Regions from separate parts of the Methylobacterium currus genome, predicted to be linked through region 1. Evidence: predicted binding sites of a transcription regulator. Region 1 holds the regulator's gene; each other region holds the start of a gene.
The links. The regulator LexA, encoded in region 1, represses DNA repair genes until DNA is damaged. The targets are predictions, from matches to a motif close to TGTTCNNNNTGTGTTCNG.
Positions count from the first base shown of each region.

Region 2: a site for LexA is predicted at 5,671-5,688, ahead of dnaE (DNA polymerase III subunit alpha). Genes of this name have one in related genera too.
Region 3: a site for LexA is predicted at 5,446-5,463, ahead of DA075_RS24975 (DUF3072 domain-containing protein). Genes of this name have one in related genera too.
Region 4: a site for LexA is predicted at 4,463-4,480, ahead of DA075_RS01390 (ImuA family protein). Genes of this name have one in related genera too.

Region 1 is NZ_CP028843.1:121,640-129,035, forward strand. Features, by position in the region: gene DA075_RS00560 (molybdopterin-dependent oxidoreductase) at 1-263, shown strand, start outside; gene DA075_RS00565 (NCS2 family permease) at 254-1,609, shown strand; gene DA075_RS00570 (cupin domain-containing protein) at 1,801-2,985, shown strand; gene lexA (transcriptional repressor LexA) at 3,064-3,816, opposite strand; gene DA075_RS00580 (hypothetical protein) at 4,033-4,272, opposite strand; gene uvrB (excinuclease ABC subunit UvrB) at 4,418-7,219, opposite strand; gene DA075_RS38070 (PAS domain-containing protein) at 7,292-7,396, opposite strand, start outside.
Region 2 is NZ_CP028843.1:556,979-564,374, reverse strand. Features, by position in the region: gene DA075_RS02600 (GMC oxidoreductase) at 1-1,028, shown strand, start outside; gene DA075_RS35705 (hypothetical protein) at 1,251-1,490, opposite strand; gene dnaE (DNA polymerase III subunit alpha) at 1,871-5,407, opposite strand; gene DA075_RS02590 (glutamate--cysteine ligase) at 5,906-7,273, shown strand.
Region 3 is NZ_CP028843.1:5,409,331-5,416,726, forward strand. Features, by position in the region: gene DA075_RS24945 (MATE family efflux transporter) at 1-1,124, shown strand, start outside; gene DA075_RS24950 (HWE histidine kinase domain-containing protein) at 1,204-2,436, shown strand; gene DA075_RS24955 (response regulator) at 2,453-2,854, shown strand; gene DA075_RS24960 (DUF1127 domain-containing protein) at 3,163-3,495, opposite strand; gene DA075_RS24965 (LysR substrate-binding domain-containing protein) at 3,642-4,532, shown strand; gene DA075_RS24970 (Flp family type IVb pilin) at 4,596-4,790, opposite strand; gene DA075_RS24975 (DUF3072 domain-containing protein) at 5,122-5,433, opposite strand; gene DA075_RS24980 (branched-chain amino acid aminotransferase) at 5,625-6,512, opposite strand; gene DA075_RS24985 (MarR family winged helix-turn-helix transcriptional regulator) at 6,660-7,346, shown strand; gene DA075_RS24990 (response regulator) at 7,343-7,396, shown strand, end outside.
Region 4 is NZ_CP028843.1:291,409-298,804, forward strand. Features, by position in the region: gene DA075_RS01380 (error-prone DNA polymerase) at 1-2,256, opposite strand, end outside; gene DA075_RS01385 (DUF6504 family protein) at 2,256-3,773, opposite strand; gene DA075_RS01390 (ImuA family protein) at 3,691-4,431, opposite strand; gene DA075_RS01395 (IS5 family transposase) at 5,026-6,117, opposite strand.

The DNA of each region.
Region 1 (7,396 bases):
CGTCCTTCCGCACCTACCACATCCCGGCCATCGCCGACGTGCCCCGCACCGAGGTGATCTTCGCCGACACCCATGACGGGATCGGGCCGCTCGGCGCCAAGTCGATGAGCGAGAGCCCGTTCAACCCCGTGGCGGCGGCGCTCGCCAACGCCATCCGGGACGCGACCGGCGCGCGGCTGACCGCGACGCCCTTCGCGCCCGACCGGATCTACCGCCAGATCAGCGATGCGACCCGCAGCGGCAAGGAGGAGCGATGGACCTGAAGCGCGACGACGGCCTGACCCGGCCGGGCGGATCGTCCCCAGGTGGATTTCTGGAGCGCACCTTCGCGCTCTCGGCCCACGGCACCACGATCCGCACGGAATTGCTCGCCGGGCTCACCACCTTCCTGACGATGGCCTACATCATCTTCGTCAATCCCAACATCCTGGGCGATGCCGGGATGCCGAAGGGCGCGGTGTTCGTCGCCACCTGCCTCGTCGCGGCGATCGGCTCGCTGGTGATGGCGTTCTACGCCAATTACCCGATCGCCCTCGCCCCCGGCATGGGGCTCAACGCCTACTTCGCCTACGTGGTGGTGCTCCAGATGGGCTACACTTGGCAGGCGGCGCTCGGCGCGGTGTTCATCTCCGGCCTGTGCTTCATGGCCGTCACGCTGACGGGCCTGCGCCGCATCATCGTCGAGGGCATCCCGCGCTCGATGCGCATCGCCATCACGGTCGGCATCGGGCTCTTTCTCGCGATCATCGCACTGAAGAGCGCCGGCGTGGTGGCGGCGAGCCCGGCGACCTTCATCACCCTCGGCGACCTGCACAAGCCGAGCACGGTGCTGGCCGTCCTCGGCTTCCTGATCGTCGCGGTGCTCTCGGTGCGCAAGGTGCGGGGCGCGCTGCTCGCCGGCATCCTGTCGGTGACGGCCTTGAGCTTCATCGTGGCCGACAACAGCTTCCAGGGCGTCGCCTCGCTGCCGCCCTCGATCACCCCGACCCTGTTCGCCCTCGACATCAAGGGCGCGTTGTCGGGCGGCCTGCTCAACGTGATCCTGGTGTTCTTCCTGGTCGAGCTTTTCGACGCCACCGGCACGCTGATGGGCGTCGCCAACCGGGCGGGCTTGCTCACCGAGGGCAAGATGGAGCGCCTCGACAAGGCCCTGATGGCGGATTCGTCGTCGATCTTCGTCGGCTCGCTGCTCGGCACGTCGAGCACGACGGCGTATCTCGAGAGCGCGTCCGGCGTCGAGGAGGGCGGCCGCACCGGGCTCACCGCCGCGACCGTGGCCGTGCTGTTCCTCGCCTGCCTGTTCTTCGCGCCGCTGGCCGGCTCGGTTCCGGCCTACGCCACGGCGCCGGCCCTGTTCTACGTCGCCTGCCTGATGCTGCACGAACTGGTCGATCTCGACTGGGACGACCTGACCGAGGTGCTGCCGGCCTGCGTCACCGCGCTGCTGATGCCCTTCACCTACTCGATCGCGAACGGCGTCGCCTTCGGCTTCATCACCTACGCGGTGATCAAGCTGCTCACCGGCCGCTTTCGCGACGTGAAGCCGGTGGTGTGGGTGATCGCGGGCGTGTTCCTGTTCAAGTTCGTCGCGACGGGCAGCGCGCATTGAGGAAGCGCAAGTCCTGTCGGATTTTGGCGCGCCGATCGACTTCCGGAAATTTCCATCCGGAAGTCGCATCGCCGGCCAGGCGTCCACCAAACGAAGGACGCCAAGTCGATCCGGAACTCTGATCATGCGCGCGGGCGCCTCAACCGATCAGGACTCGTCGCGATCTCGCGCCCTTTCGTCGAAAGGGCCCCATGGACCAGACCAGCCGCCGCGTCTTCCTCGGAACCCTGGCCGCAGGCGGCAGCTTCGCCGTCGGCGGAGCCTTCGCCGCCCCCGATGACGGTCACGCGGCCGGCGCCGACGTCGCCCCCGCCGGCACCTTCCTGCGCACGATCCCCCGCAAGGCGGGTGAGGCGCCCGCCTTCACGATCTCGCTCGATGCCGGCCCGATCAAGGCGACCTCGGGCGGCTGGGCCCGGGACGTCACGACGCGCCAGCTTCCCATCGCGACCGGGATCGCGGGCGCGCATCTGTTCCTCAATCCGGGCGGCGTGCGCGAGATGCATTGGCACACCTCCGCCGAGTGGGGCTACATCGTCGCCGGCCATTGCCAGGCGACGGTGATCGACGCCGCAGGCGAGATGGAGGTGGTCAATTTCGCGCCCGGGGACACCTGGTACTTTCCCGGCGGCCACGCCCACGCGATCCAGACCCTCGGGACCGATCCGTGCCACGCGATCCTCGCCTTCGACGACGGCCTCTACGGCGAGCACGGCACCTTCGGGCTCTCCGACTGGATGAGCCGCTTCGATCCGGCGATCCTCGGCCACGCTCTCGGCGTGCCGGAGGCGACGCTGGCGGCGCTTCCCCCGGGCGAGACCTACATCATGCAGGGGCCCGTCCTGCCCCTCGACGGCCCGGCCGCGCGCGCCGGGCGGCCCCTCGCGCCGTCGCGGTCGCATCGCTACGGGCTGGCGGGGAGCGAGGCGATCGTGGATGCCGCCGGCAGCACGATGCGGGTGGCGCCCGCGACCGCCTTCCCGGTCTCGTCGGGGATGACAGGCCTCCTCGTCCGGCTCGCGCCCGGCGCGATCCACACCCCGCACTGGCACCCGGGCGCGAACGAGTGGCACTACGTCCTGCGGGGGCGCACGCGCGTGACCTTGTTCGGGCCCGACAAGCGCCTGGCCGTGGCCGAGCTGGGCCCCGGCGACTGCGCCTGCATCCCGCGGGCCTGCGGGCATTCCGTCGAGAATACCGGAACAGAGACGGCCGAGATCGTCGGCGTGCATGACAGCGGCGTCTACAGCGAGACGTCGCTGGCGCTCTGGCTCGCCCAGGCGCCGCGCCACCTTCTCGCCGCCAATCTCGGCCTCGACGAGCAGGGAACCGCCGGCTTTCCGACGGCGTCGCGCGTCTTCAGCCGGCCAGCCTGAGGGCGCCGACGGCTCGCGAGGCATCCGAGCGCAGCATGAAGCGGGCCGACATCAGGCCCGCCTTCCTGTCTGATCGCCTCAATACTTCCGGACCAGGCTCACCAGCCGGCCCTGGATCCGCACCCGGTCCGGCCCGAGCACCCTTGTCTCGTAGGCCGGGTTGGCGGCTTCCAGCGCGATCGAGGAGCCGCGGCGGCGCAGGCGCTTGAGGGTCGCCTCCTCGTCGTCGATCAGCGCCACCACGATGTCGCCGGTATTGGCGGTCTCCTGGCGGCGGATCACCACCAGGTCGCCGTCGAGGATGCCGGCCTCGATCATCGAGTCGCCGCGCACCTCCAGGGCGTAATGCTCGCCGCTGGCCAGGAAGTCCGGCGACATCGCCACCGAGCGGCTCTGGCTCTGGATCGCCGAGATCGGCGTGCCGGCGGCGATCCGGCCCATGACCGGCACGCTGACCGACTGGCCGTTCTCGTCCGACGCCGTCGTCATCGCCGGGATGCCGGCGGGCCGCTTCGGCTCGTGGGCGCGCCCGCCCTCGACCACGCTGGGGTTGAACCGCACCACCTCGGCGCCGGATCCGGTTCCCCCGGATGCGGCCGCGACCGGCCCGGTCCCCGTGTCGGGCAGGCGGATCACCTCGATCGCCCGGGCCCGGTTCGGCAGGCGGCGCAGGAAGCCCCGCTCCTCCAGGGCCGTGATCAGGCGGTGGATGCCCGATTTCGACTTGAGATCGAGGGCGTCCTTCATCTCGTCGAAGGACGGGGGGACACCCGTCTCGCGCATTCTCTGCTGAATGAAGCGGAGCAGGTCCAACTGCTTACGCGTGAGCATGTGACACTCTCATCCCCGCGCTGGCGCGCTCCGGAAACAAATCGCGAACATGGTAAGCGTTCCGCAAGTGTTCCGCAAGCGGGTCTGACACTGCGGCGCGCGAACGCAGCAGAGGGGAGAGAACCCGGCCAGTTCGGGCGATGTCGGACAGGCAAACCGGGCGTGTCCTCGGGGGAAAACCGGCCGGCTCACTGCCGGAGAGACGTTCCGCGGGCGCTATCGGCGGGCCGGCTCCGGCCGGTGCGTGACGAGCGGGTCGGGCGGCGGCTCCGCGGTCGCGGAGAGCGGCCGGTTGACGTCGTCCGCCAGCGAGTCGACATGCGCCGGAGGAGCGGCGGCGACGTCCCTGCCGGCATCGGGCGCCGGGGACTTGCCGGCAATGACCTGGGGCAACCGCAGGCCGGCGGCGGTCGTCTGCGCCGCCTGCGCCAGCACGGGCGCGGGAAGCAGGATCACCGCCACGATGCCGGCACCCAGGATCGACTTCGTCCGACGCTCTCCTCTCGCCGACGGGCGTGGGCATACGAGGAGCCGGAATGGCTCCATCGAAGCCGGTTCGGCATGGCCGGGCGGCTTCCACGACGAGCGCTCCCCTCGCCCCTCAGCCCCGCCCCTTGCGCCCCTTGTATTTCGGCCGCTGGCCCGGGAAGCCCTGCGTCGAGCGGCCGGTCGGGCGTTCGGCGTAGGTGAAGGGCACCTCGCGGTCGGTGCCCGGGCCCATGTCGTCGAGGTCGGGCTCGCGGATGCGGGTGCCCTCGTCGGAGGTACCCTTGCCGCCGGGGCCGTAGCTCAGGGATTCAGGCCCCAAGGAGTCAGGCCCCCTGCGCTTGCGCTTGGCGCCGAAGCGGCCGGCCTCGCGCTCGACCTCGGCCTGTCCGGCCATCGGGTCGTCGGCGATGGCGAGTTCGGTGGCCTGGAGCCGCTTGAGCTCGTCGCGCAGGCGCGCCGCCTCCTCGAAGTCGAGGTCGGCGGCGGCCGTCCGCATCCGCTTCTCGAGGTCGGCCATCACCGCCTTGAGGTTGTGGCCCACCGTCACGGCGGACTTGGCCAGCCCCGTATCGACCTGGACGTGGTCGCGCTCGAAGACGCTCTCCAGGATGTCGGCGATGTTGCGCTTCACGCTCTGGGGCGTGATGCCGTGCTCCGCGTTGTAGGCGAGCTGCTTCTTGCGCCGGCGCTCGGTCTCCGCCATCGCCCGCTCCATCGAGCCGGTGACCTGGTCGGCGTACAGGATGCAGCGGGCCTCGGCGTTGCGGGCGGCGCGGCCGATGGTCTGGATCAGCGAGGTCTCGGAGCGGAGAAAACCCTCCTTGTCGGCGTCGAGGATGGCGACCAGCGCGCATTCCGGGATGTCGAGGCCCTCGCGCAGGAGGTTGATGCCGATCAGCACGTCGAAGGCGCCGAGCCGCAGGTCGCGGATGATCTCGATGCGCTCCAGGGTGTCGATGTCCGAGTGCATGTAGCGCACCCGCACGCCGTTCTCGTGCAGGTACTCGGTCAGGTCCTCGGCCATGCGCTTGGTCAGCGTCGTCACCAGCGTGCGGTAGCCGGCGGCCGCCACCTCCTTCACCTCCCCCAAGAGGTCGTCGACCTGGGAGCGGGCCGGGCGCACCTCGATCACCGGGTCGACGAGGCCGGTCGGCCGGATGACCTGCTCGGCGAAGACGCCGCCGGTCTGCTCCAGCTCCCACTTCGCCGGCGTCGCCGAGACGTGGATCGATTGCGGGCGCATCGCGTCCCATTCCTCGAACCGCAGCGGGCGGTTGTCGAGGCAGGAGGGCAGCCGGAAGCCGTATTCGGCGAGCGTCGCCTTGCGGCGGAAGTCGCCCCGGTACATGCCGCCGATCTGCGAGACCGTGACGTGGCTCTCGTCGGTGAAGACGAGGGCGTTGTCGGGCAGGTACTCGAACAGGGTCGGCGGCGGCTCGCCGGGTTTCCGGCCGGTGAGGTATCGCGAATAGTTCTCGATGCCGTTGCAGGCGCCCGTGGCCTCGATCATCTCGAGGTCGAAGGTGCAGCGCTGCTCCAGGCGCTGGGCCTCGATCAGCCGGCCCATCCGGGTCAGCTCCTCGACCCGCCACTTCAGCTCGTCCTTGATGCCCTTGACCGCCTGCTGCAGCGTCGGGCGCGGCGTCACGTAGTGGCTGTTGGCGTAGACCTTGACGAACTTGAGCGTGTTGATGGTCTTGCCGGTGAGCGGATCGAATTCCGAGATCGACTCGATCTCGTCGCCGAACAGCCCGATGCGCCAGCCGCGGTCCTCCAGGTGGGCCGGCCACAGCTCGATCACGTCGCCGCGCACCCGGAAGGTGCCGCGGGCGAAGTCGGACTGGATGCGCTTGTATTGCAGCGCCACCAGGTCGGCGACGAGCTGCCGCTGCTCGATCTTCTCGCCGAGGCTGACCGTGAACGACATCGCCGTATAGGTCTCGACCGAGCCGATGCCGTAGATGCACGAGACCGAGGCGACGATGATGACGTCGTCGCGCTCCAGGAGCGCCCGGGTGGCGGAGTGGCGCATCCGGTCGATCTGCTCGTTGATCGACGATTCCTTCTCGATGAAGGTGTCGGAGCGCGGAACATAGGCCTCAGGCTGGTAATAATCGTAGTACGAAACGAAATACTCGACGGCGTTGTCGGGAAAGAAGCTCTTGAACTCGCCGTAGAGCTGCGCCGCCAGGGTCTTGTTGGGGGCGAGGATGAGGGCCGGGCGCTGGGTCTCCTCGATGACCTTGGCCATCGTGAAGGTCTTTCCCGAGCCCGTGACCCCGAGCAGCACCTGGTCGCGCTCCTGTCCCTTCACGCCGGCGACCAGCTCGGCGATGGCGCGGGGCTGGTCGCCGGCCGGCGTGAAGTCGGACTTGAGGCGGAACGGGACGCCGCCCTCGGACTTCTGCGGCCGCTCGGGGCGGTGCGGGCGCCACAGCTCGCCGTTCTTGAACAGCGGGTTGCCCTCGGTGAGGAGCCTGGTCAGCGCGTCGACCGTGGCCGAGACGCCCTCGCTCGCGAGCGACCCGCGCTCCTCCACCGCCTCGCCGTCCGGCTCGCGCAGGCCGAGGGCCTGGGCCAGCGCCGGCTCGACATCGGCCGCCGTGCCGTGCGCGAAGGCGGCCTGCGGCGCCTCGCCGAAGCCGGCGGGGGTCGCTTCCTGCACGCGCTTGCCCTTGCGGGCAGGCCCGGAGGGTGCCTTGCCAGAGGGTGCCTTGCCGGAGGGTGGCTTGACGTCGGCCGCGTCCTTGCGCGGACGCCCGCGCTTCGGTGGCTCGGGCGGCGGCTCGATGGCGGGCAGGCGGTCGCGGTTCAGCGCCGGGTTCAAGAGCTCGGCGAGGAACGGATCGAGCGGCTTCAGCTCGGGCTTCGAGGCCTTGCCGGTCGACAGGCGGGGCTTCTTGGGGGCGGGCATGAACCCCATATGGCAACCCCTGCCGGAGCCGGAAAGGGCTCTCGTGACCGCACCTTGACCACCTCGTGCGGCTCACCGCACCTTGGCGACCGCGATCGCGTCGCCCGCGACGAGCACGAAGCCGATGCCGGCCCGGCGCAGGGCCTCGACCGCGGCGTGGCGGCTGCGGGCCGCCGG
Region 2 (7,396 bases), 440 kb from region 1:
GGCTCGTGGTGGCGGCCGGCGGCCTCGAGACCACGCGCCTCCTGCTCAGCCTGCAGCGGCGCCGGCCACAGATGTTCGGTGGGCCCGACGGGCCGCTCGGGCGCCACTACATGGGCCACGTGATCGGCGAGATCGCCGACATCACCTTCGCGTCGGAAGCCCTCGACACCGCCTTCGCCTTCGCGCGCGACGACCAGGGCTGGTACGTGCGCCGTCGCTTCGTGCCGAGCCCGGCCCTGCAGGCCGAGCACAACCTCCTCAACGTGGCGTTCTGGCCGGTCATCCCGAGAATGGCCGATGCCGGCCACGGCAACGCGCTCCTGTCGCTGGCCTTCCTGGTCCTGTCCTTCGATCCCGTCGGCCGCGCCTTGCTGCCGGAAGCCCTGCGGGTGCGGCACGTGCCGAAGGCCGTCGCGCGATGGCCGCATCTGCGCAATGTCGGCCGCGATCTGCCGGCGGCGGTGGTCGCGGGCGCGCGGGTGGTCTGGCAGCGCTACGGTGCCGCGACGCGGCTGCCCGGCTTGTTCGTGCGCAATCCCGGCTGGCGCTACGGCCTGTCCTACCATTCCGAGCAGTCGCCCTGGGCCGAAAGCCGCGTGCGGCTCGACGACCGGATCGACGCGACCGGGCTGCCGCGGCTGCACATCGATTACCGGGTGCACGAGAACGACGCCCGCGCGGTGGTGCGGGCCCACGACCTGTTCGCGGGCTGGCTCGCCCGAACCGGATTCGGCCGTCTCGACTACCGTCAACCGGCGGAGCAGAACGTCGAGGCCGTGATGCGGTTGTTCGGCCACGGCACGCACCAGATCGGCACCGCCCGGATGGCCGACACGCCGGAACGCGGCGTCGTCGACCGCAACCTGCGGGTGTTCGACACGCCCAACCTGTACGTCGCCAGCGCCGCCGTCCTGCCGCGCTCGGGCCAGGCGAGCCCGACCCTGACGGTGGTCACGCTCGCCACGCGTCTGGCTCACCACATCGCGGCGGAGAAGGCGCGGCTGGGCGCCCTGCGGTCTGCCGCTTGAGCCGGCAGGACCTCGACCACCATCGAACGCCGAGCCTGATGCCGAGCCGAGACGTGTCATGACCGTCTCGTCGAGGCGCCACCCGAGCTGGCGCCTTGTCCGACGACATGGATGTCGGTTCATCGCGGACCATGCGGCACAGCCGCAGCAGCGATCACGTGGCGGTGCCCGGAAACCGCAGGCCGAACATCGGCCCGATCTCTTTTGATTTCTATTTATAGACTATGGCAATATATGATATGACTTCTCAAGATTTTCAATGAAAAGTGCGATATATTTCGCGAGGACGGCATGTTCCGTGCCTGACATATTTATTGTTTCTACGTCAAATCCAAGCGGTTCTGAGCCGGCGCTTTCGTATAAAAGCTCAAACTTGATCAATTTTTTACCTATAGGCTGCTCGCGAATATGCGCAATGACCATGCTTTCGATTTCAGGCCATGTCTTGTATTCCGGTGGCATCGGCGCACCCCCGATTCAAAAATTGAAAATATCATCATAAATTAACGGCAACACTCTCAAAATTTAACAGTCGAATCGCACCGTCGCACCTTGCGGTCAGGGCCTCCACTGCGGTGCAGCGTCCGGCCGTCGTGAGCGGGAGAACCGGACACGTGGTCCGGAGACACAGCGCCACGGGGCCCGGAGCGGCCGCAGCGCCTCGCGTCGCGTCCGGCGCGCCGGACGCCCCGCGGCGATGGATCGACGGGAGCGTGATGGCCGCCGTCGCGAGTTCCGCCATCGCGCGTCAGGCCGCTGGTCCGCCGGCCGGGCGCGAAGGTGAGGAGGCAGAGCATCGCCGCGGCTGATGGGCCGCCCCGGGATCCCGGGGCGCCCTCCCCTCAACTCACCTCCACCTGCACCACCCCGGGCACCGCCCGGAGCGCCCCCGCGATCTGCGGCGTCGCCTGGTACTTGCCCCCGAGCTTCACCTCGACCTCCCGCTCACCCCCGTCGAGGATCAGGATCAACGACACCTCCCCCTCCCCGCGCACCTGCAACCGCTGCTGCACGCTGGAGATCGGGCGCTCGTCGCGCAGGTAGATCCGCATGCCCTTCTGGTGGCGGGAAGCGGCCTGGTCGAGGGGTTCGCAGGTCTGGATGCGGGCGCGCACGTCCTCGCCCTCGGTGCTGGCCTGGAGCTGGAGCACAAGGGCGGCGCCGGGCTCCAGCATGTCGCGGTAGTGCTGGAGCCCTTCCGAGAAGATGATCGCCTCGAAATGGCCGGTCTGGTCGGAGAGGGTCACGATGCCGAGCTTGTTGCCGGTCTTGGTGCGCCGCTCGGAGCGGTCGAGCACGCTCGCCGCGACCCGGCCGACCGTGGAGGTGCCGGCGCGGACCGAGCGGCAGAACTCGGCCCAGGTCTGGACCCGGAGCTTCGTCAGGAGGTCGCCGTACTCGTCGAGGGGGTGGCCCGAGAGGAAGAAGCCGACCGCGTCGTATTCGCGCTTGAGCCGGTCGGCCATCGGCCAGGGCTCGTGGGCGGGGATGCGCAACGACACCTCGGCCGCCGCGACGCCGCCGAACATGTCCACCATGCCGACGGTCTCGGCCTCGGCCGCGCCCTGGGCGAGCCGCATCATCGGCTCGACGGCGGCGAAGGCCTTGGCCCGGTCGGGCTCGATCGCGTCGAGGGCGCCGGCCGCCACCAGGCTCTCCAGGGTGCGCTTGTTGACGAGCTTCGGGTTGAGGCGCCGGGCGAAGTCGCCGAGGTCGCGGAACGGCGTCTCGCCGCGGGCCTGCACGATCGCCTCGACGGCGGAGCGGCCGACGCCCTTGATGGCGGCGAGCGCGTAGCGGATCGCGCCGTCATGCACCTCGAAGGTGACGCCGGAGCGGTTCACGTTCGGCGGCTCGACCTTGATGTTCAGGCGCTGCGCGTCCTGGCGCAGTTCGGCGAGCTTGTCGGTGTTGTCGATGTCGAGCGACATCGAGGCGGCCAGGAACTCGACCGGGTAATTCGCCTTCAGGTAGGCTGTCTGGTAGGTGATCAGCGCGTAGGCCGCGGCGTGCGACTTGTTGAAGCCGTAATCGGCGAACTTGGCCAACAGGTCGAAGATCTCGTTGGCCTTGCCCTTGTCGAGGCCGCGCTCGACCGCACCCTTCACGAAGCGGTCGCGCTGGGCGTCCATCTCCGCCTTGATCTTCTTGCCCATGGCGCGGCGCAGGAGATCGGCGTCGCCGAGCGAGTAGCCGGCCAGGACCTTGGCCACCTCCATCACCTGTTCCTGGTAGACGATGATGCCGAAGGTCTCGGCGAGGATCGGCTCCAGCTTTTCGTGCGGGTACCAGTTCTTCTCGTTGCCGGCGTCGCGGCCGAGCTTGCGCTCGCAATAGACCGGGATGTTGGCCATCGGGCCCGGGCGGTAGAGCGCCACCAGGGCGATGATGTCCTCGAAGCGGTCGGCGCACATCTCGACCAGCGCCTTGCGCATGCCGGCCGATTCCACCTGGAACACGCCGACCGTCTCGCCCTTGCGCAGGCGCTCGTAGGTGAGCTGGTTATCGATCGGCAGCGAGGGTAGGTCGACCTCGATGCCGCGCAGCTTCAGCAGGTCGGTCGCGGCGCGCAGGACCGTCAGGGTCTTGAGGCCGAGGAAGTCGAACTTCACCAGCCCTGCCTGCTCGACCCACTTCATGTTGAACTGGGTCACCCGCATCCCGGTCTTCGGATCGCGGTAGAGCGGCACCAGCTCTTCGAGCGGCCGGTCGCCGATCACCACGCCGGCGGCGTGGGTCGAGGCGTGGCGGTGCAGGCCTTCGAGCTTCCTGGCGATGCTCATCAGGCGGGCGACGACCGGCTCCTCCTCGATCGCGCTCTGGAGCTTCGGCTCGCCCTCGATCGCCTGGGCCAGGGTCACGGGGTTGGCCGGGTTCTGCGGCACCAGCTTCGTCAGCTTGTCGACCTGGCCGTAGGGCATCTCCAGCACCCGGCCGACGTCGCGCAGCACGCCGCGGGCGAGCAGCGTGCCGAAGGTGATGATCTGCCCGACCTGGCCCTCGCCGTAGCGCTCCTGCACGTAGCGGATCACCCGCTCGCGGCCCTCGACGCAGAAATCGATGTCGAAATCCGGCATCGAGACGCGCTCGGGATTGAGGAAGCGCTCGAACAGCAGGCCGAAGCGGATCGGGTCGAGGTCGGTGATGAGGAGCGACCACGCGACGAGGGAGCCGGCGCCCGAGCCGCGGCCCGGCCCGACCGGAATGTCGTGCTCCTTGGCCCACTTGATGAAGTCCGAGACGATCAGGAAGTAGCCCGGGAACTTCATGTTGGTGATGACGCGGATCTCGTATTCGAGCCGGTCGCGGTAATCCTTCTCCGTCAGGCCTTCCGCCGGGCCGTGCTGGCGCAGGCGCTCGGTCAGACCTTCTTCCGCCTGACGGCGCAGCTCGGCCGCCTCGTCGGGGGCGATGGCCTGCGCCACAGCCGTCGTCGCGGCAGCGACCTGCGCCTGCACGGCGGCGCCCTCCGGCGTGCCCTGCGACGGGGTGGTGAGGCTCGGCGCGCCGAAGCTCGGCAGGATGGGCTTGCGGGTGCGCGCCCGGTAGGCGCAGCGCATCGCGATCTCGACGGTCGCCTGGAGCGCGTCGGGCAGGTCGCGGAACAGGTCGGCCATCTCGGCCCGGGTCTTGAAGGCGTGGCGCGGGGTCAGGCGCCGGCGCTTGTCGTCGGAGACGAGGCGGCCCTCCGCCACGGCCAGCAGCGCGTCGTGCGCCTCGTAATCCTCGGGCTTGGCGAAGTAGGGCTCGTTCGTCGCCACCAGCGAGAGGCCGTGGCGATCGGCGAGGCGGATCAGCTCGCCCTCGACGGCGCGCTCGTCGGGCAGGCCGTGGCGCTGCAGCTCGACATAGAGGCGGTCCTCGCCGAAGGCCGCCTTCAGGGTCTCGAGCCGGGCCAGCGCCAGCTCGGCCCGGCCGGCGCGCAAGGCGGCATCGATGGGACCGCCCATGCCGCCGGTGAGCGCGATCAGGCCGCCCGCGCATTCGGTGAGCGCCTGAACGGAGACCCGCGGCACCTCGCCGAGGGCGTTGTCGAAATAGGCCCGGCTCGCCAGGCGCAGGAGGTGGCCGTAGCCGGTCTCGTCCTTGGCGAGCAGCACGATGTGCGGATGCGCGGCGTTGAGCTTCGCCCCGGCCTCCGGCGGCTCGAAGGCGACGCTCAGCTGGATCCCGGCGATCGGCTGGATGCCGGAGCCGGCCGCCTTCTCGGAGAATTCGAGCGCCCCGAACAGGTTGTTGGTGTCGGTGAGCGCCAGCGCCGGCTGCCGGTCGGCGCCCGCGGCCTTCACGAGGTCGCCGATCTTCAGCGCGCCCTCGAGCAGCGAGTAGGAGGAGTGGACGTGCAGGTGGACGTAGCCGACGGGCTTCAGGATCTGCAAGGCGACTCGCTCCTCGTGAGCGCGCCAGGATTCCCGGCAGAGCTTGAGGAGTCACCCCTGAATCACCGCCGCTCCACCGCAGAATCGATGGAACCGCCCTGGCCGTGGCCGCGCCGCAACGGCCGCCCGTCAATGCATCGGCGAGAGCGCCACCGCCCACAGGGCGATCGCGCCGGTGAGCAGGCCCATCGAGGCGACCTCCGTGACAGCGAGGAGGATCTTGCGTATGTTCATGGTCTGTCCCCTTTCGTCGGGTGTATGTTTGTTCTTGTTTTGTTCCGTGTCAAAGGGGGTCCGCGCCGGATCCGGTCGATGTGGTGAACGGTTGGTTGACGGGGCCGGGCTCGGCCGGGAACCATGATCCAGCGACATGGATCTCCGGGGTATGGGGCGACCGCGTTGCGGCTCGATCGTCCACGGCCTATCTAGGCGCAACCTTGACGGTGGGTCGCCGGCCCGCCGGGAGTCATCGTTTTCGTTCTAAGCACGAGGTGGCGCATGGCGCGCGACGTGTCCGACGCGACCCCGCTCGACGCGCGGTCCGAGCTGATCGAGTGGTTCGCGGCCGGCGAGAAGCCGCACGACGCCTTCGCCATCGGCACCGAGCATGAGAAGGTCCCGTTCTACCGCGCCGACCTCTCGCCGGTGCCCTACGACGGCGAGCGGGGCATCTCGGCCCTGCTGGACGGCCTGCGGGCGATCACCGGCTGGGAGACGATCGAGGATGCGGGCCGGGTGATCGGCCTGTCCGCCACCGAGGGCGGCGGGGCGATCTCGCTCGAGCCTGGCGGCCAGTTCGAGCTCTCGGGCGCCCCCCTGCCCGACGTCCACGCCACCGCCCACGAGCTGAGCCAGCATCTCGACGCGGTGCGCCAAGCGGCCGACCCCCTCGGCATCGGCTTCCTCACCCTCGGCATGAGCCCGAAATGGACGCGGGAAGAGACGCCCGTAATGCCCAAGAGCCGCTACCGCATCATGAAGGGCTACATGCCCAAGGTCGGGTCGCTCGGCCTCGACATGATGCTGCGGACCGCCACCGTGCAGGTGAACCTCGACTTCTCGTCCGAGGCCGACATGGTGACGAAGATGCGGGTCGGCCTGGCGCTGCAGCCGGTGGCGACGGCGCTCTTCGCCAACTCGCCCTTCACCGACGGCAAGCCGAACGGCTTCCTGTCCCGGCGCTCCGAGATCTGGCGCGACACCGACCGCGACCGCACCGGCATGCTGCCTTTCGCGTTCGACGACGGCTTCGGCTACGAGGCCTATGCGGACTGGCTCCTCGACATGCCGATGTATTTCGTCAAGCGCGGCGAGACCTATCACGACGTCAGCGGCGCCTCGTTCCGCGACCTGATGGAGGGGCGGCTCGCCACCCTGCCGGGCGAGCGCGCCACCGTCTCCGACTGGGCCAACCACGCCTCGACCGCCTTCCCGGAGGTGCGGCTGAAGCGCTTCCTCGAGATGCGCGGCGCCGATGTCGGCGACGCCAACATGATCGCCGCGCAGTCGGCGTTCTGGGCCGGGCTCTACTACGATCCCGCCGCCCTCGACGGCGCCTGGCAGCTGGTGCGCGAGTTGACGGCGGAGGAGCGCGAGACGATGCGGGCCGAGGTGCCGCGCCTCGGCCTCGACGCGCCGGCCGGCAAGCGGCGCCTGCGGGAGCTCGCCCGCGACGCGCTCGCGCTGTCCGAATCGGGCCTGCGGGCGCGGGCCCGCCGCGACGCGCAGGGGCGCGACGAGACGCTCTACCTCGCCCCGCTCCAGGCCATCGCCGCCTCGCGGACCCGGGCCGAGGACCTGCTCGCGCTCTATGACGGGCCGTGGAACCGCTCGGTCGATCCGGCCTTCGCGGCCTGCGCGTTCTGACGATCCGTTCGTCCCGCGGGCCGGCTCCCAGCTCCTCCCTCCGTCGCCCGCGACCGCAGGGCGGCTTCGGCCGAGGGCGGAGGATCGATCGAGAGGCCGGCCGGCAAGGCGCCCGGGCTATCG
Region 3 (7,396 bases), 1.3 Mb from region 1:
TCGGGGAGGCGCGGCGGCTCGCCGCCTCGGCCCTGGTCCTGTCGATGGCCGCTTCGGGGCTGGTGGCGGCGCTCCTGCTGCCGCTGCTGACGCCGTTCCTGACGCTGATCGGCGCGGGGCCCGAGACCGTGCCGGCGGCCCGGACCTTCCTGTGGATCGCCCTGCCCTCGACCCTGCTGATGGCGCTCGGCATGGGGTTCTCCGGCGTGCTGCGGGCGGTGGGCGACGCGCGGCGGAGCATGAACGTGACGCTCGCCGGCGCCGCGGTCACCGCCGCCCTCGACCCGCTCCTGATCTTCGGCCTGCATCTCGGGATCGAGGGGGCGGCGGTCACGATCGTGATCGCCCGCCTCGCCTTCGCGTGGGTGGGCTATTCCGGTGCGGTCCGCATCCACCGGATGGTGGCGCGGCCGAGCCTCGCGGCGGTGCTCACCGATGCCGGGCCGATCCTGCGGGTCGCGCTGCCGACGGTGCTCACGAATCTCGCGCCTCCGGTGGCGAGCGCCTTCCTCGCCCACGTCATGGCGGGGTTCGGCACCGCGACGGTCGCCGGCAACGCGGTGGTCGATCGCGTGGTGCCGGTGGCCTTCGGCGGGTTGTTCGCCCTCTCCGGCGCGGTCGGGCCGATCCTCGGCCAGAACTGGGGCGCGGGGCGATTCGACCGGATGCGGGCGAGCCTGCGGGATGCCGCCCTGGTGACCGGTCTCTACGTCGCGGCGGTCTGGCTCGCCCTCGTCCTCGCCCGCGGGCCGCTCACCGCCCTGTTCGGGCTCGACGGCGCGGGCGCCGACCTCCTCGGCTTCTTCTGCCATGCCGGCGGCGCGATCTGGTTCTTCAACGGGCTGCTCTTCCTCGGCAACGCGTCGTTCAACAATCTCGGCTTCCCGCTCGCGGCGAGCGCCCTCAACTGGGGCCGGGCGACGCTCGGCACGATGCCGCCGGCCCTCGTCGGCGCCCACCTCGCCGGGCCGGAAGGAGCGATGGCCGGGACGGGGATCGGCTCGGCCCTGTTCGGCGTGCTGGGGCTCGCCCTGGCATTCCGGGTCGTCGGCGTCCTGGAGCGACGGGAGGCGGCGAGCCTCGGGACGGAGGCGGGGCGGTCCGCCGAGGCTCGGCGGCCCTAGACTCCGCGACCGCTCGGCCCGACCCGGCACGGGTCGTGCTCCCGCACCGCGTGCCGGGTGACGTCGATGTCGGCGGCCGATGACGCGGATCACCCACTCTCGGCGTTTTGCGAAGGGCCGGGCTGATTGCTATAGAAGCGTGGTACGGCCGTACGAACCCAGCGGAAACCACACGCCCTTGTCGAGAATGATCGATCCCCAGTGTGGTGCGGAAGTCGAGCGGTCGGCGGCCCTGCATGCCTACAAGCTGCTCGATGCCCCGCGCGAGCAGGATTTCGACGACATCGCCCGGATGGCCTCGCGGATCTGCGGGACTCCCATGGCGGTCGTGAACCTCGTCGACACCCACCGGCAGTTCTTCCTCGCCGAGGTGGGGCTCGGGGTGCGCGAAACGCCGCTCGAAACCTCGTTCTGCGGCCATGCCATCCTCGAAGAGGACCTGCTGGTCATCCCGGATGCCCGGCAGGATCCCCGCTTCGACGGCAACCCGCTCGTCCATGGGACGGCCGGCCTGCAATTCTATGCCGGCGCGGTGCTGAAGACCCCCGATGGCCAGCCCATCGGCACCATGTGTGTGCTCGATACCAAGCCGCGTCATCTCAGCGAGCTGCAGATCGACATGCTGCGCTTTCTGGCCCGCCAGGCGATGACCCAGATGGAATTGCGGCGCTCCGTCGCCACGCGCGACCGCCTCCTCGCGGAAGCCCGCGCCGCCGAGGCGCGTCGCCGGGATCTGGCGCATGAGATGGCGCACCGGATGAAGAACCTGCTCTCCATGGTCCAGGCCGTGGCGACGCAGACCCTCCGGCAGGCGACCTCGATGGAGGAGGGGCGGCTGGCGATCTCGCACCGTCTGACGGCCCTGGCCCGGGCGCAGGACATCCTGTTGCAGGCGGACTTCAAGGCCGCGGACGTGTGCGAGGTCGTGGCGGCCACGATCGCCCCCCATCAGACCAGCGACCGCCGCATCCGCCTGAACGGTCCCGGTACGCTCCTGACCTCGCAGCAGGCGCTCGGCCTGTCGCTGGCCGTCCACGAACTCGCGACCAATGCGGCAAAATACGGCGCCCTGTCGAACGATGACGGCACCGTCGACGTCGCCTGGACCGACGAGGACAACGCGTTCGTCTTCGACTGGACCGAACGCGGCGGTCCCGCCGTCGTCGCGCCGGACAGGCGAGGGTTCGGCTCGAAGCTCATCGAGCGGATCGTGGCGTCCTACTTCAATGGCGAGGGCCGCATCGACTTCGCTCCCGAAGGCATCCGGTTCAGGCTGGTCGGGAAATCGGACCGTCTGCCCGTGACGGCGTAGGGGCGGATCGCAGGCCATGGCTCAGTCTCTCACCCCGTCCCGCTTCGCCGTCCTGATCGTCGAGGATGACGCCCTGGTGCGCGCGGAGGCGGTCGATCTCTGCGCGGAGGCCGGCTTCACCACCTACGAGGCCCGGAACGCCGATCAGGCGATCGGTCAGCTGGAGAGCCATTCCGACATCCGTGTCCTGTTCACCGATATCGAGATGCCCGGTACGATGGATGGATTGAAGCTGGCGCATGGCGTGCAGGATCGCTGGCCGCCCATCTCCATCATCGTCACGTCGGGCCGCATCACGGTCGGCAAGGACGACATGCCCGAGAACGGCCTGTTCTTCGCCAAGCCCTATCCGCCGGAGGCCATCCTGCGCACGCTTCTCGATATTGCGGGACATCTGGGAGATGAGGCAGGCGGGTAGGCCCCCTGCCTCTGCGCTCCCTCGCCTCGCAACTCGGCCGCACCGACCCCACCTCGCCTTTCGGAACGGCCGCCACGGCGTATCCGGTGAAGGATCCGTCGCCATCGGGAGCGGGCCGGACAGGGAATGGCGGCCCTGCGATGAACGGCGGGACGCCGCAGCCCTCGGACACGGGCGGGCTTGAGCCGTCGCGTCGCCGCGAGCCGGATCCACCGGCCATCGTGCGGAATCCCGAAACCCCCTCTCCCGTGTGGAGGAGGGGGCCGGGGCTCGGACGGGGTGCGTCGATCAGGGATCGCGCGGGCGCCTCACGCGTCCCGCGCCCGCCCCTCCACCGCGCGCCCGTCCCGGGCGGCGAGCCGCATGCTCACGGCCGGCGGCGGGGGCTGGCGCCGCGCGCGGCGTCGAAGCACCAGGGGCACGGTCGGGTCCTGCCGAAAGGGCAGGTCGAGCACGCTCTCCACGTCGTTGCGGGTGAGGCCGATGTCTTTGAGCGCCCGGTCGTCGAGCTCGGCGAGGCGGTAGGCGGCGCGGCGGTTGATCCAGAGGGTGACGATCCGGGCCACGATCTGCGCGGCCTTGCGGCCGACGCCGAGCGCCAGCGAGAGGACACCGAAGAGGGGGGCAAAGCTGATCGTCATCGTGGTCTCCGGCGGGAGCTGTCGGCGAACCTCGTCATGCGCCGGCCATCGCTCTTCCGCTGCGTCGTCATAGCCCCGCTCGGCTGATGCGTTGAGCGAATGATTGAGATGTGTCACATCACACGGATTGATGATGGAGCGAGCCGGTGCATCCCCTCGACATCGACCAGCTCCGGACCCTGGTGGCGATCGCCGAGAGCGGCTCGTTCACCCGCGCTGCGGAGGCGGTGAACAAGACCCAGTCCGCGGTCTCGATGCAGATGAAGCGGCTCGAGGAGCGGATCGGGCGCGAGATCTTCGCCAAGGCGGGGCGCGGCGTGCGGCTGACTGACGACGGCGAGCGCCTCCTCGACTACGCCCGGCGCATCGTGCGGCTCCAGACCGAATGCCTCGCGACCTTCGACGAGGGCGACCTCGCCGGACGGGTGCGCCTCGGCCTGCCCGACGACTACGTCGACCGCTACCTGCCGGAGATCCTCGGGCGCTTCGCCCGGACCCATCCCCGGGCCGAGGTGACGGTGATCTGCGAACCCACCGACATGCTGGCCGAGCGGATCGCCGCCGGCGACATCGACCTCGCCATCGTGACGGAAGCCAAGGGTTCCCCGAAGGACAAGGGGCGGCGCACCATCGAGACGGTCCGCACCGAGGCCCTGCTCTGGGTCACGTCGAGCCGCCACGCCGTCCATGCCGAGCACCCGGTGCCCCTCGCCCTCGGGCGGCCCGCCTGCAACTGGCGCCGGGCCGCCATCGAGGCCCTTGAGCGCGGCGGACGCGACAGCCGGATCCTGTTCGTGAGCTGGAACTCGACCGCGGTCGGCGCCGCGGTGCTGGCCGGGCTCGCCGTCTCGGTGCTGCCCGAGAGCGCGCTGCGTCCCGGCATGCGGGTGCTCGGGCCGCAGGAAGGCTTCGCGACCCTGCCGGCCTGCCGCATCGGGCTGATGCGACACCGTTCCGGAGAGCCCAATCCGCTCGCGGACATCCTGGCCGGGCAGATCCGGCAATGCCTGGACAATCTCGGCCTGGCGGCGGAATGAGGCGCGCAAGACCTGCCTTCGCAAGACCTGCCTTCGCAACACCTGCCTTCGCAACACCTGCCTTCAGTGGAGGGCGGAGATGAAGCGGTTGCTCAGGTTGCTGTACAGGCCGCCGGCCGAATTGCCGTAGACGGCGAGCGCGCCGGTCAGCGCGAGGAAGATCAGGGTCGCGATTAGCGCGTACTCGATCGCCGTCGCGCCGGATTGCTCACGACGGAAGCGCCGGATCACCTCCGTCACCCGCGATCTGCCACGCACGTCGATGTCTCCCGGTCCGCCACCCCCGACTCTACGGCAGACCTCCTCACCGGGGGTTAATCCGACGGATGAATACGACGCCGGACGCGCGATCGCGGAGCGGGCGCGGACATCCGGAAGCGAGACGAGGCACCGCTTCCCCCCCGATCGGAGGAACAGCGACCCAGAGCCATATCCTCGGACGATGCCCCGTCCCGCGCAGCGCAGGGCCGCCTGAGGACGAGGCGTAGCGCGGGCTCCCCTGTCCCGTGGGGGAGAGGGGAGCCCGCGCTCGATCTCAAACCGGACTTTCCTCCGACACGTCCCGCGCGCGGCGGGACGAAAGCCCGCCTCAGGCCTTGCCCGTCTCCTTGCGCAGAGCGTCGATGCGCTGCGAGGCCTCGGCCTTGTCGAGGTCGGGATCGAACGCGTCCTCGTCCTTGGCCTGCTCGGCCAGGGTCTTGAGATAGGAGGCCTGCGCCCCGGTCATCGGCTCGGAGCCGGTGGTCCAGTCCTTCGGGTCCTTGATCCGGTTCGAGGTGTCCTTCGGGTCCTGCTTCGGGTTCTCGGTCTCGTGATGCTTGGTGTCGTGATGCTTGGTGTCGTGATCCTCGGTCTCGGCCTTCTGGGTCTTGGCGGTGGTAGCCTTGGCGGTCGCAGTCATGAGGGCCCTACATGTTCTCTGAATGTTCCGGCCAGACAACGGGGAAGCCCCGGCCCGCGTTCCCGGCCCGACCGCCGCAGGCACGGCTTGTCCCCGCAAAACCGCGGCGCCGACGCACGAAGGCCCCGGGCGGTCTCCCGCCCGGGGCCTTCAGGGTCACGCGATGGATGCGAGGCTCAGGCCGCCGCGTTTCAGGCAGCCTTGGCCCGCGGCTGCACCTCGGCGGTGTAGTCGTCCATCAGGGTCTTGGTCATCGCGGCCGGGGTGAAGCGGTACTGGGCGATCTCCGAGACCGGGGTGACCTCGGCGGCCGAGCCGGTGATGAAGCACTCGGTGAAGCCCGCCATCTCCTCGGGGCGGATGCGCCGCTCGACCACCTCGTAGCCGCGCCGCCGCGCCAGCTCGATCACGGTCTGGCGGGTGATGCCGTTGAGGAAGCGGTCCGCCGTCGGGGTGTGGATCACCCCGTCCTGGATGAAGAACACGTTGGCGCCGGTGCACTCGGCGACGTTGTCCTCCCAGTCGAGCATCAGGGCGTCGGCATAGCCCTTGTTCTCGGCCCGGTGCTTGGAGATCGTGCAGATCATGTACAGGCCCGCCGCCTTCGAGGCGGACGGCGCGGTGCGCGGATCGGGCCGGCGGTAATCGGCGAGATCGAGCCGGATGCCCTTCATCTTGGTCGCCGGGTCGAAGTAGCTCGGCCACTCCCACGCCGCGATGGCGAGATGGATGGTGTTGTGTTGCGCCGAGACGCCCATCATCTCCGAGCCGCGCCAGGCGACCGGGCGGAGATACGCGTCCTGCAGGCCGCTCTCCTTCAGCACCAGCCGCTTGGCGGCGTCGATCTCGGCCACCGAGTACGGGACCTCGAAGTCGAGGAGCTCGGCCGAGCGGCGCAGGCGCTGCGAGTGCTCGGTGCACTTGAAGATCTGGCCGCCATAGGCGCGCTCGCCCTCGAACACGCTGGAGCCGTAGTGCAGGCCGTGGCTGAGTACGTGAATCTTCGCGTCCGCCCACGGCACCATGCGGCCGTCGAACCAGATGTGGCCTTCACGCTGGTCGAAGGGAATGACGGACATGACGATGATCCTCGTATGCGTTCGTTTCCGCCTGGCTGGTTCTCGCGCAACGTTCGTGCTTGAGCGGGGCGCGGGGCGTTCGTTCGTTTCGCCGGCGGGGTTGACGGGTATCAATGGGGCTGAGATATGTCAACAAGACTGACATAAATGACGAGGGCCGCGAAGGCCGGATTCTCGCCAGCTTGTCCCTGTGAAGAGGTGCGACCCGTGACCAAGGCCGCCCGGACCCGTCCGGCCCCCATCCCGGACGCCGCCAACGAGGACCTGCCGAAGGTAGGCTACTCCCCGGACACGCCCGCGCAAGAGCTCTCCGAGCAGGACCTCTCCGACGACGCCACGGCCGGCGCCGGCGAGGCCCCGGCCTACGACCTGATCGAGCTCCTGTTCTTCGCCTATCGCGACTTCGTCGCCGATCCGGACCGGATTCTCGCCGAGTACGGCTTCGGCCGCGCCCATCACCGGGTGCTGCACTTCGTCGACCGCCATCCCGGCCTCACCATCGCCGAACTCCTGGATATCCTGCGGATCACCAAGCAGAGCCTGAACCGGGTGCTGAAGGAATTGATCGAGCAGGGCTACATCGCGCAGCGGACGGGCACGAGCGACCGCCGCCACCGCCTCCTCACCTGCACGCCGGAAGGCCGGCAGCTCGCCCAGCGCCTCGCCGGCGTCCAGGGCCGCCGGGTCCGCCGGGCGCTGGCGGAGGCAGGCCCGGCGCTCCGGGAGCCGGCGAGCCGCTTCCTGCTCGCCATGATCGAGCCGGAGGAGCGCGCCGGGGTGAGCCGGCTCATCGCCGGCGGCGAGTCCGCGGCCGAGAGCGAGGCCCGCCCGTGAGCGCCGGCCCGGCCCTCAGCCCCCGGGCGGAACTGCCCGACCACGCCCCC
Region 4 (7,396 bases), 170 kb from region 1:
ATTGAGGAGCGCGCAAGCGAAGACATCGGGGTGCCGGCATTTCAGCCAGGACGAGGCGTAGGCGATGAGGGCGAAGGAGGCGGCATGGCTCTCCGGGAAGCCGTAGGAACCGAACCCTTCGAGCTGGCGGTAGGTGCGGGCGGCGAAGTCCGGGTCGTAGCCGTTGCTGATCATGCCGCGGACGAGCTTGTCCTCGTAGAGGTTGATCGTGCCGTCGCCCTTGAAGGTGCCCATGGCGCGGCGCAGGCCGTCGGCCTCGGCGGCGGTGAAGCCGGCGGCGACGATCGCGACCTGCATCGCCTGCTCCTGGAACAGCGGCACGCCGAGAGTGCGCCCGAGCACGCTCTCCAGTTCCTTGGTCGGGTAGGTGACGGGCTCCCGCCTGTTGCGCCGGCGCAGATAGGGATGGACCATGTCGCCCTGGATCGGGCCCGGCCGCACGATCGCGACCTCGATCGTGAGATCGTAGAGATTTCTCGGCTGAATCCGCGGCAGCATCGCCATCTGCGCCCGGCTCTCGATCTGGAAGACCCCGATCGTGTCGGCGCTCCGGATCATCGCGTAGGTCGGCTCGTCGCCCGGCGGGATGTCGGCGATCTCCCGCGGCGGGTTCGTCTCGGGCCTGTGCTCGGCGAGGAGCGCGAAGGCCCGGCGCAGGCAGCCGAGCATGCCGAGGCCGAGCACGTCGACCTTCATGAAGCGTAAGGCTTCGATGTCGTCCTTGTCCCACTCGATGATCTGGCGGTTCTCCATCCGGGCCGGGACCACCGGGCAGAGGAGGTCGAGCCGCTCGAGGGTGAGGACGAAGCCGCCGGGATGCTGGCCGAAATGGCGCGGCGTGCCGATCAGCGCCCGGGCGATCTCCAGGGTGAGCCGCAAGCTGCGCTCGGAGAGGTCGAGGCCGAGCGCCTTCGCCTCCCGCTCGCCGACGCCCTCGCGCGACCAGCCCCAGACCAGCCGGGCGAGCGCCCCGGTGACATCCTCCGGCACGCCCAGCACCTTGCCGACCTCCCGCACCGCGCCGCGGGCACCGTAGCGGATCACCGTGGCGGTGAGCGCCGCCCGCTCGCGGCCATAGGTGGCGTAGATCCACTGGATCACCTCCTCCCGGCGCTCGTGCTCGAAATCGACGTCGATGTCCGGCGGCTCGTCGCGGGTCTCGTTGATGAAGCGGGCGAAGAGCAGCCCCTGCTCCACCGGGTCGATGGCGGTGATGCCGAGGCACCAGCAGATCGCCGAGTTCGCCGCCGAGCCGCGGCCCTGGCACAGGATGCCCTGGCTGCGGGCGTAGCGGACGATCGCCTCGACGGTGAGGAAGTACGGCGCGTAGGCCTTCTTGGCGACGAGGTCGAGCTCGTCGCCGAGTTGCTTGCGCACCGCCTCCGGCACCCCGGCCGGGTAGCGTCGGGCCGCGCCCTCCCAGGTCATCGCCGCGAGGCGCACCTGCGCCGGGCGGCCATCCTCTCCGGCCTCGTCCGGATAGGTGTAGGTCAGCTCGTCGAGCGAGAAGCGGCAGGATTCGGCGATCGAAGCGGCGCGGGCCAGCGCCTCGGGGTGGCGGGCGAACAGGCGCGCGGTCTCGTCAGGCTCGTGCAGGTGGCGCCCGGCATGGCGCTCGCGGGCGAAGCCCGCCGCCGCGATGGTGGTCTTCAGGCGGATGCAGGTGACGACGTCCTGCATCATCCGCCGCTCGGGCACGTGGTAGAGCACGTCGCCGAGGACGACCGGCGGCACCCGGGCAGCCCTGGCGAGGCTCGCGAGACCGTCCAGGCGCAGGTGGTCGTTGACGCCGAAGCGCCGCGACAGGCCGCAGGAGAGGTCCTTGCCGAAGATCGCCTTCAAGGTGCGCAGGCGCTCAAGGAGCACGTCGTCCGGCCGGTCGGCCGGCAGCACCGCCACGAGGCCCCGGCTCCACTCGGCGACATCCGCGGTTGTCAGGTGGCAACCGCCGCGGGGCGCCCGCTCCCGCGAGCGGCCGATCGTGAGGAGGCGGCAGAGCCGCCCATAGGCCGCTCGGTCGGTGGGATAGACCAGCAGGCTCCAGCCCTCGGCGAGGTCGAGCCGGCAGCCGACGATCAGGCGGCAGCCGGTGGTGCGCGCCGCGGTATGGGCCCGCACCATCCCGGCGAGGGTATTGCGGTCGGTGACGGCGAGCGCCCGGATGCCGAGGAGCGCGGCAGTGGCGAACAGTTCCTCGGGCGAGGAGGCGCCGCGCAGGAACGAGTAATGGGTGGTGACCTGGAGTTCGACGCTCATCACGCCTCTCCCAAGCCCGCTTCCCCTAAGCCGTGCAGCCACCAGCGGGCGCCGTCCTTCGTCAGGGCATCGCGAAACAGCCAGTAGCGGGCGCCGGTCTCGTCCTCGACCCGGTAATAGTCGCGGGTCGCCGCGACCTCGTCGTCGGCGAGCCACCATTCGCCGAAGATGCGCTCCGGCCCGTCGGCCCGCGCCACCCGGCGGCGGGTGCCGCGCCAGGTGAAGGCGGAGGGCGGTGCATCGGGGAGCGCGGCCAGCACCGCCACCGGCTCCGGCACGGGGAGCAGGCGGCCGGGCCGCGGCAGGTCGGCGGGCCAGGTCACGCCGGTGGCGGGGCTCAAGGGGGCGACCCGGCGCACCGCCCGCTCGGGCCACTCGCTCTCCACCGGAGCCTTGCGAAACACCCGGCCCGGCCCGAGCCGCAGCACCAGCCGGTCGATCAGCTCGGCCATCGCGTCCGGATCCGGCTCCTCGCCGGGGGCGGCGAGCTGGCGCGCCTCCAGGCGCTCGACCCGGGGCGCGGAGAGCCGCGCTTCGTCGAGGCCGTGGCCGGGATCGATCTGCGGCAGACGCTCGGCGAGCAGGCGGGCGAGGTGGCGCGGGTCGCGGCTCGGCCGGGCGGTGCCGACGCTGACCGACTGGTCGAGCCCGTCGACGCGGCGGAAGACCAGGTCGAGCCGGCGCGCGCCGAGCCCGTGCCGGGTCAGCCCCTCCGCCAGCATCGCGGCGAGCCGCCCGCTCACCCGGGCCAGCGTCTCGGGCGCCCCGATCGGCTCCGGGAAGGCGAGCCGCACCGCGTGCTCCACCGGCGGCGCCAGATAGGCGAGCGGTTCGGGGGCGTGGTCCAGCGCCTGGTCGAGGCGACGGGTGGGTTCCTCCCCGAAGCGCAGGCGCAAGGGGCCGCGGGGCTGGTCCAGGAGATGGCCGACCCGGGTGAGGCCGAGCTGGGCGAGGGCCGCGACGGTGGCGGGGTCGAGGCGCAGGGCCCGGAGCGGCAGGTCGGGGAGCGCGTCCCGCTGCCCGCCGGGCGGCAGCACCGTCTCGGGGTGCAGGCAGCGGGTCGCCGCCCAGGCGGCGCCGGGCGTGTCGGCCACGGCGACCCGGACCCGGATGCCCGCCCGGCCGAGGCGGCGGCGCAACTGGCCGAGCAGGGCCGCCTCGCCGCCTTGCAGGTGGGCCGCGCCCGCGACATCGATCCAGATCCCGTCCGGCGGGTCGGGGGCGACGAGGGGGGCGTAGGACAGGCACCAGGCCGCGAGGCGGGCGAGCCCTGCTGCATCGCCCTCCGGATCGGCCTCGATCACCGTGAGGCCCGGGCATAGCGCCTGCGCCTGCGCGAGGGCGAGGCCGGGGCGCAAGCCGAGGCGGCGGGCGGCGGAATCGACGGCCGAGAGCACCCGGCGCGGACCCTCCTGCGCCGCCGCGACCAGCGGCTCATCCGGCGGCGGCCCGCCGCTCCGGCGCCGCCAGCGGTCGGTCGGCCAGGTCGGCAGGAACACGCAGATGACCCTTCGCATCGGGAGCCTCGAGGAGCCAGGTGCGGGGCTCGGCGCCCCGGGCGCGGACGAGCGCCACGGTCCAGCGGGCCCGCGACAGGCCCGGTACGGGAAGAGCGGGGGACGGCGCCGCGACGACGCTCCAGCGGGTCGCGGCGGCGTTCGGCTCCGGGACGGCGGCGCCCCAGCGGCGGATCACCAGGGCGAGGCCGCCGCTGCCCTCGGCGGCGAGCTGGAGCCGGCGCGACGGGGTGAGCCCGAGCCGGGCGACCTCGCCGACCACCGCCGCGAGGCCGCGATGGCGCAACCCCTCCTCCATGGTGGGCAGAACCTCGGCCTCGCGCCGCGTCTCGGCGTAGAGCACCCGGTCGGGATGGAGGCCGACCGCGGCGAGGCCGGGGGCGAACAGGTCGCGGCTCGCCAGGCACCACAGGACCGGGCCGGGCAGCCGGGCGAGGATCGCGGCGGCAAACAGCGCTGCGAGCGCCCCCTCCCCGTCCACGGGTCCGGCCGCCAGAACCTCGTGCACCGCGCCGAGGCGCAGGCCCCCGCCCGGCAGATGCGCGTCCAGGTCTGCCACGCCGAACGGCAGGACCGGCCGGCCCGCCCCCTCGGGCGCCAGCCCACCGATCCGCTCGCGCAACGCCGCGAGCTGCCGCTCTCGCTCGGCCTGCCGCATCTCATGCCCATCACCGACCGAAACACCAACTCGTTCTTGTTTTGTTCGGTTTCATGGGAGTGTCAATCGGGGCTGTGGACGGAGGCGCCGTCAGAGCCTGCCGAAACCGGGCTCCTGTTGACGGCAGCGGGGACAGCTGCCCCGGCGCCGCCCGGAAAGCCCGATGGTGCAAGGAGATCGCCCGAGGGCGCGGCGAGACCTGCGGACGGGCACAGCCGTTGGACAACGCCCCTCAAGCCGCCAGGAGCGCCGCTGAGCTGGATTCGGGGCCGGCAGGTGCCGTACAACTGTCCCGAGGCGCGACGGGCCTCCACGGGCCTCCTGGCGGAGATTCCGGCAATCCCGCCGCGACGGGTGTCGGCGCAGCGTCCGGAGGCGCGAATCCGGCGCCGTCCGAGGGGTGGCGCGACGCCTAGCAGGCTGCTGAAAAAGGGGCTTGTCGCTTTGATGCCTGGCTTGGCGCCGTTTGGTTTGCTGGTTTTCGCCTTGCACCGGCGTTGCGGTGGCTCGTCGTGCCGGGCTCAACCGCTGCGCTGGGGCAGGGTTCGGCTGCGTTGAGCAAGAGGCGGCACCGTTCTGTCGTCAGGCGGTCGCTTACGCTCCGAGGAGTTTTGGCAGCCGCACGAGGTTGAAGGCTGCGGCTGTGAAGGTGAAGGCCATGTCGATCCGCTCCCGCCCGCGGACCCGGATGCGGCCGATCAGGCCGATCTCCTTGCTCCAGCCGAAGCTTTCCTCGATCCGCTTGCGGATCGTCTGGCTGATCGCATAGCCGGGCTGGCGTGTGGTGCGTCCGTCGATGGCGGAGCGGCGTCCCGCCGTGTTGCAGGCCACGTGCGGCGTCACCGCCATGGCGCGCAGTTCGTTCACGAAGTCCGCGGCGTCGTAACCTTTGTCGGCGCCCAGGGTGACGCGGGTGGGACGGTTGGCCCGTTTCTCGATCATCGCCAGGGCCGCGACGCGCTCGGCCTGCCCCGTCGCCTGGGTCACGCAGCCATCGACGATCAGCCCATTGCGGTTCTCCATGAGCGCATGACCCATGAAGCAGAGCTTGGCTTCCTTGCCCTGACCCTTGCGGTAGAGCCGCGCCTGGGGGTCAGTGCTGCTCTGATGAGTGTCGTTGGACAGGCTCTTGCCGCGAAAGTCGACGTCGGGATTGCGCCCGCCTGCCGGGGGATCAGGCGGGTCGGAGGGCGCAATGTCCTTGGGCTTGAGGCTCTTCATCGAGGCCCAAGCCTGGATCAAGGTGCCATCGACGGTGAAATGATCCTGCGACAGCAGCCGCTTGACGCGCGGGATCGCCAGCACGGCGCTCAGGAAGGCGGCGGCCACGCTGCCGCCCAGCAGCCGATCGCGGTTCTTGGAGAAGGTGGAGGCATCCCAGACGGGATCGTCGATGCCGAGGCCGACGAACCAGCGGAACAGCAGGTCGAAGTCGAGGCGCTCCATCAACTGTCGCTCGGAGCGCACGGAGTAGAATGCCTGGAGCAGCATGGCGCGCAGGAGTTGCTCGGGTGGGATCGAGGGGCGGCCAATCTGCGAGTAGATCTCCGAGAACTGCCCGTCGAGCGTCGTGAGCGCCTCGTCGACCAAAGTTCGGATCGTTCTCAGGGGATGGTCAGGCCGAATGCGGCGCTCGAGATCCACGTAGGAGAACAGCGAGCTGCTTCGGAGATCCTGACCACGCACTGAAAACTCTCCCGATGATCCCAGAAGAGTGAATCACGCTTCTGCCGACAGGCGAAGCCCTTTTTCAGCAGCCTGCTAGCGGGGTGCGCTGAGTGGCCTACGCCGGGCCATCCGCGATTCACACAGCTTTCCAAGCTGTTAATCGGGGGCCTGCGCTGAGTAACCTACGGGGCCACGCCGAGTCGCCTTCGCCAAGCCGGCGATTCCGCGCAGACCTGCCTACGGACCTGCGCCGAGTTGCCTACGCGGACGCGCAGACCTGCCTACGCGAACGGGGCCTAACCCCTTGCGGCTGTTCGGAAATTCGCGCCCCCATATAATACCCATATAGCTCTACGGATTCAGACTCGGAATCTAGATTCTGAATCTCTCATAAAAAGGCTTTTGGGGATCGGGAGTTAGGGGTTCCCAGAGCGCGATCGCCGAGTTTGGCCCCCTGCGGGGGATCCGCCTGAGGGGCGCCTGGCGCCCTCCGGCCTGAGGCGAGCGGCTCGATGCCCGCCTTGCTCCGTCCCGAGTCTTGGGTGCCGATCCGCGACTCGGAGACTCCCGGGTCCCGAGTCCTCATCCGACAAAGCCCAGCACAGCCGGACTCGTTTCCCCGTGGAAGAGTCGAGGCGAGGCTTGAAGCGGGGGGACCGACTCGCCTGTACGCGGGATGATGATTCGCCGTCCCGATACGGGACTCTTGCTCGACTCTCGCGGTGCTGCGGCAGCTCGGCAATACTTGGCTGCGAGTCGCGGCTTCCATCGGCCGGAGGGTTACCGGCGGATTGCCCGGTCGGGGAGAAGCGTAGGCAATTCGGCGTGAGACCGGTCACGTCCCATAGGCAGGTCTGCGCGGCCGCGGGATCGGAAAAACCGCCGAATCTCAAAAGCAAGGCGCTGGATTCGGGGGGCCGTGCGGGTGCGTGGGCGCGTAGGCGACTCAGCGTGGCCGAGGCCGGTTCTGGCAGTCCCGGAGCGTAGGCAACTCAGCGTGGGGAAGGCATGCGGGTGAGATGGACAAGATCGACCTCGGAGGATTTAAGTTCTGATAAGTGTAATAAACATCCGATTGATTATTTGAAACAACACTATAAAACATATCAATCAATAGTATTCTCACAAAAAACTATGAATTGCCAAGAAAAATCGCGGGATACGTGCTGCCAAACCGCAGAGGAGGTCCCGCGTCGCCTCATGGTCACCTGGTTTGATGTTTTACATGGTCATGTTTCGAAATCATAAGATGATATGGAAGAAACCTGACGTAAAACCCAGTATCCGAAGTGTTATC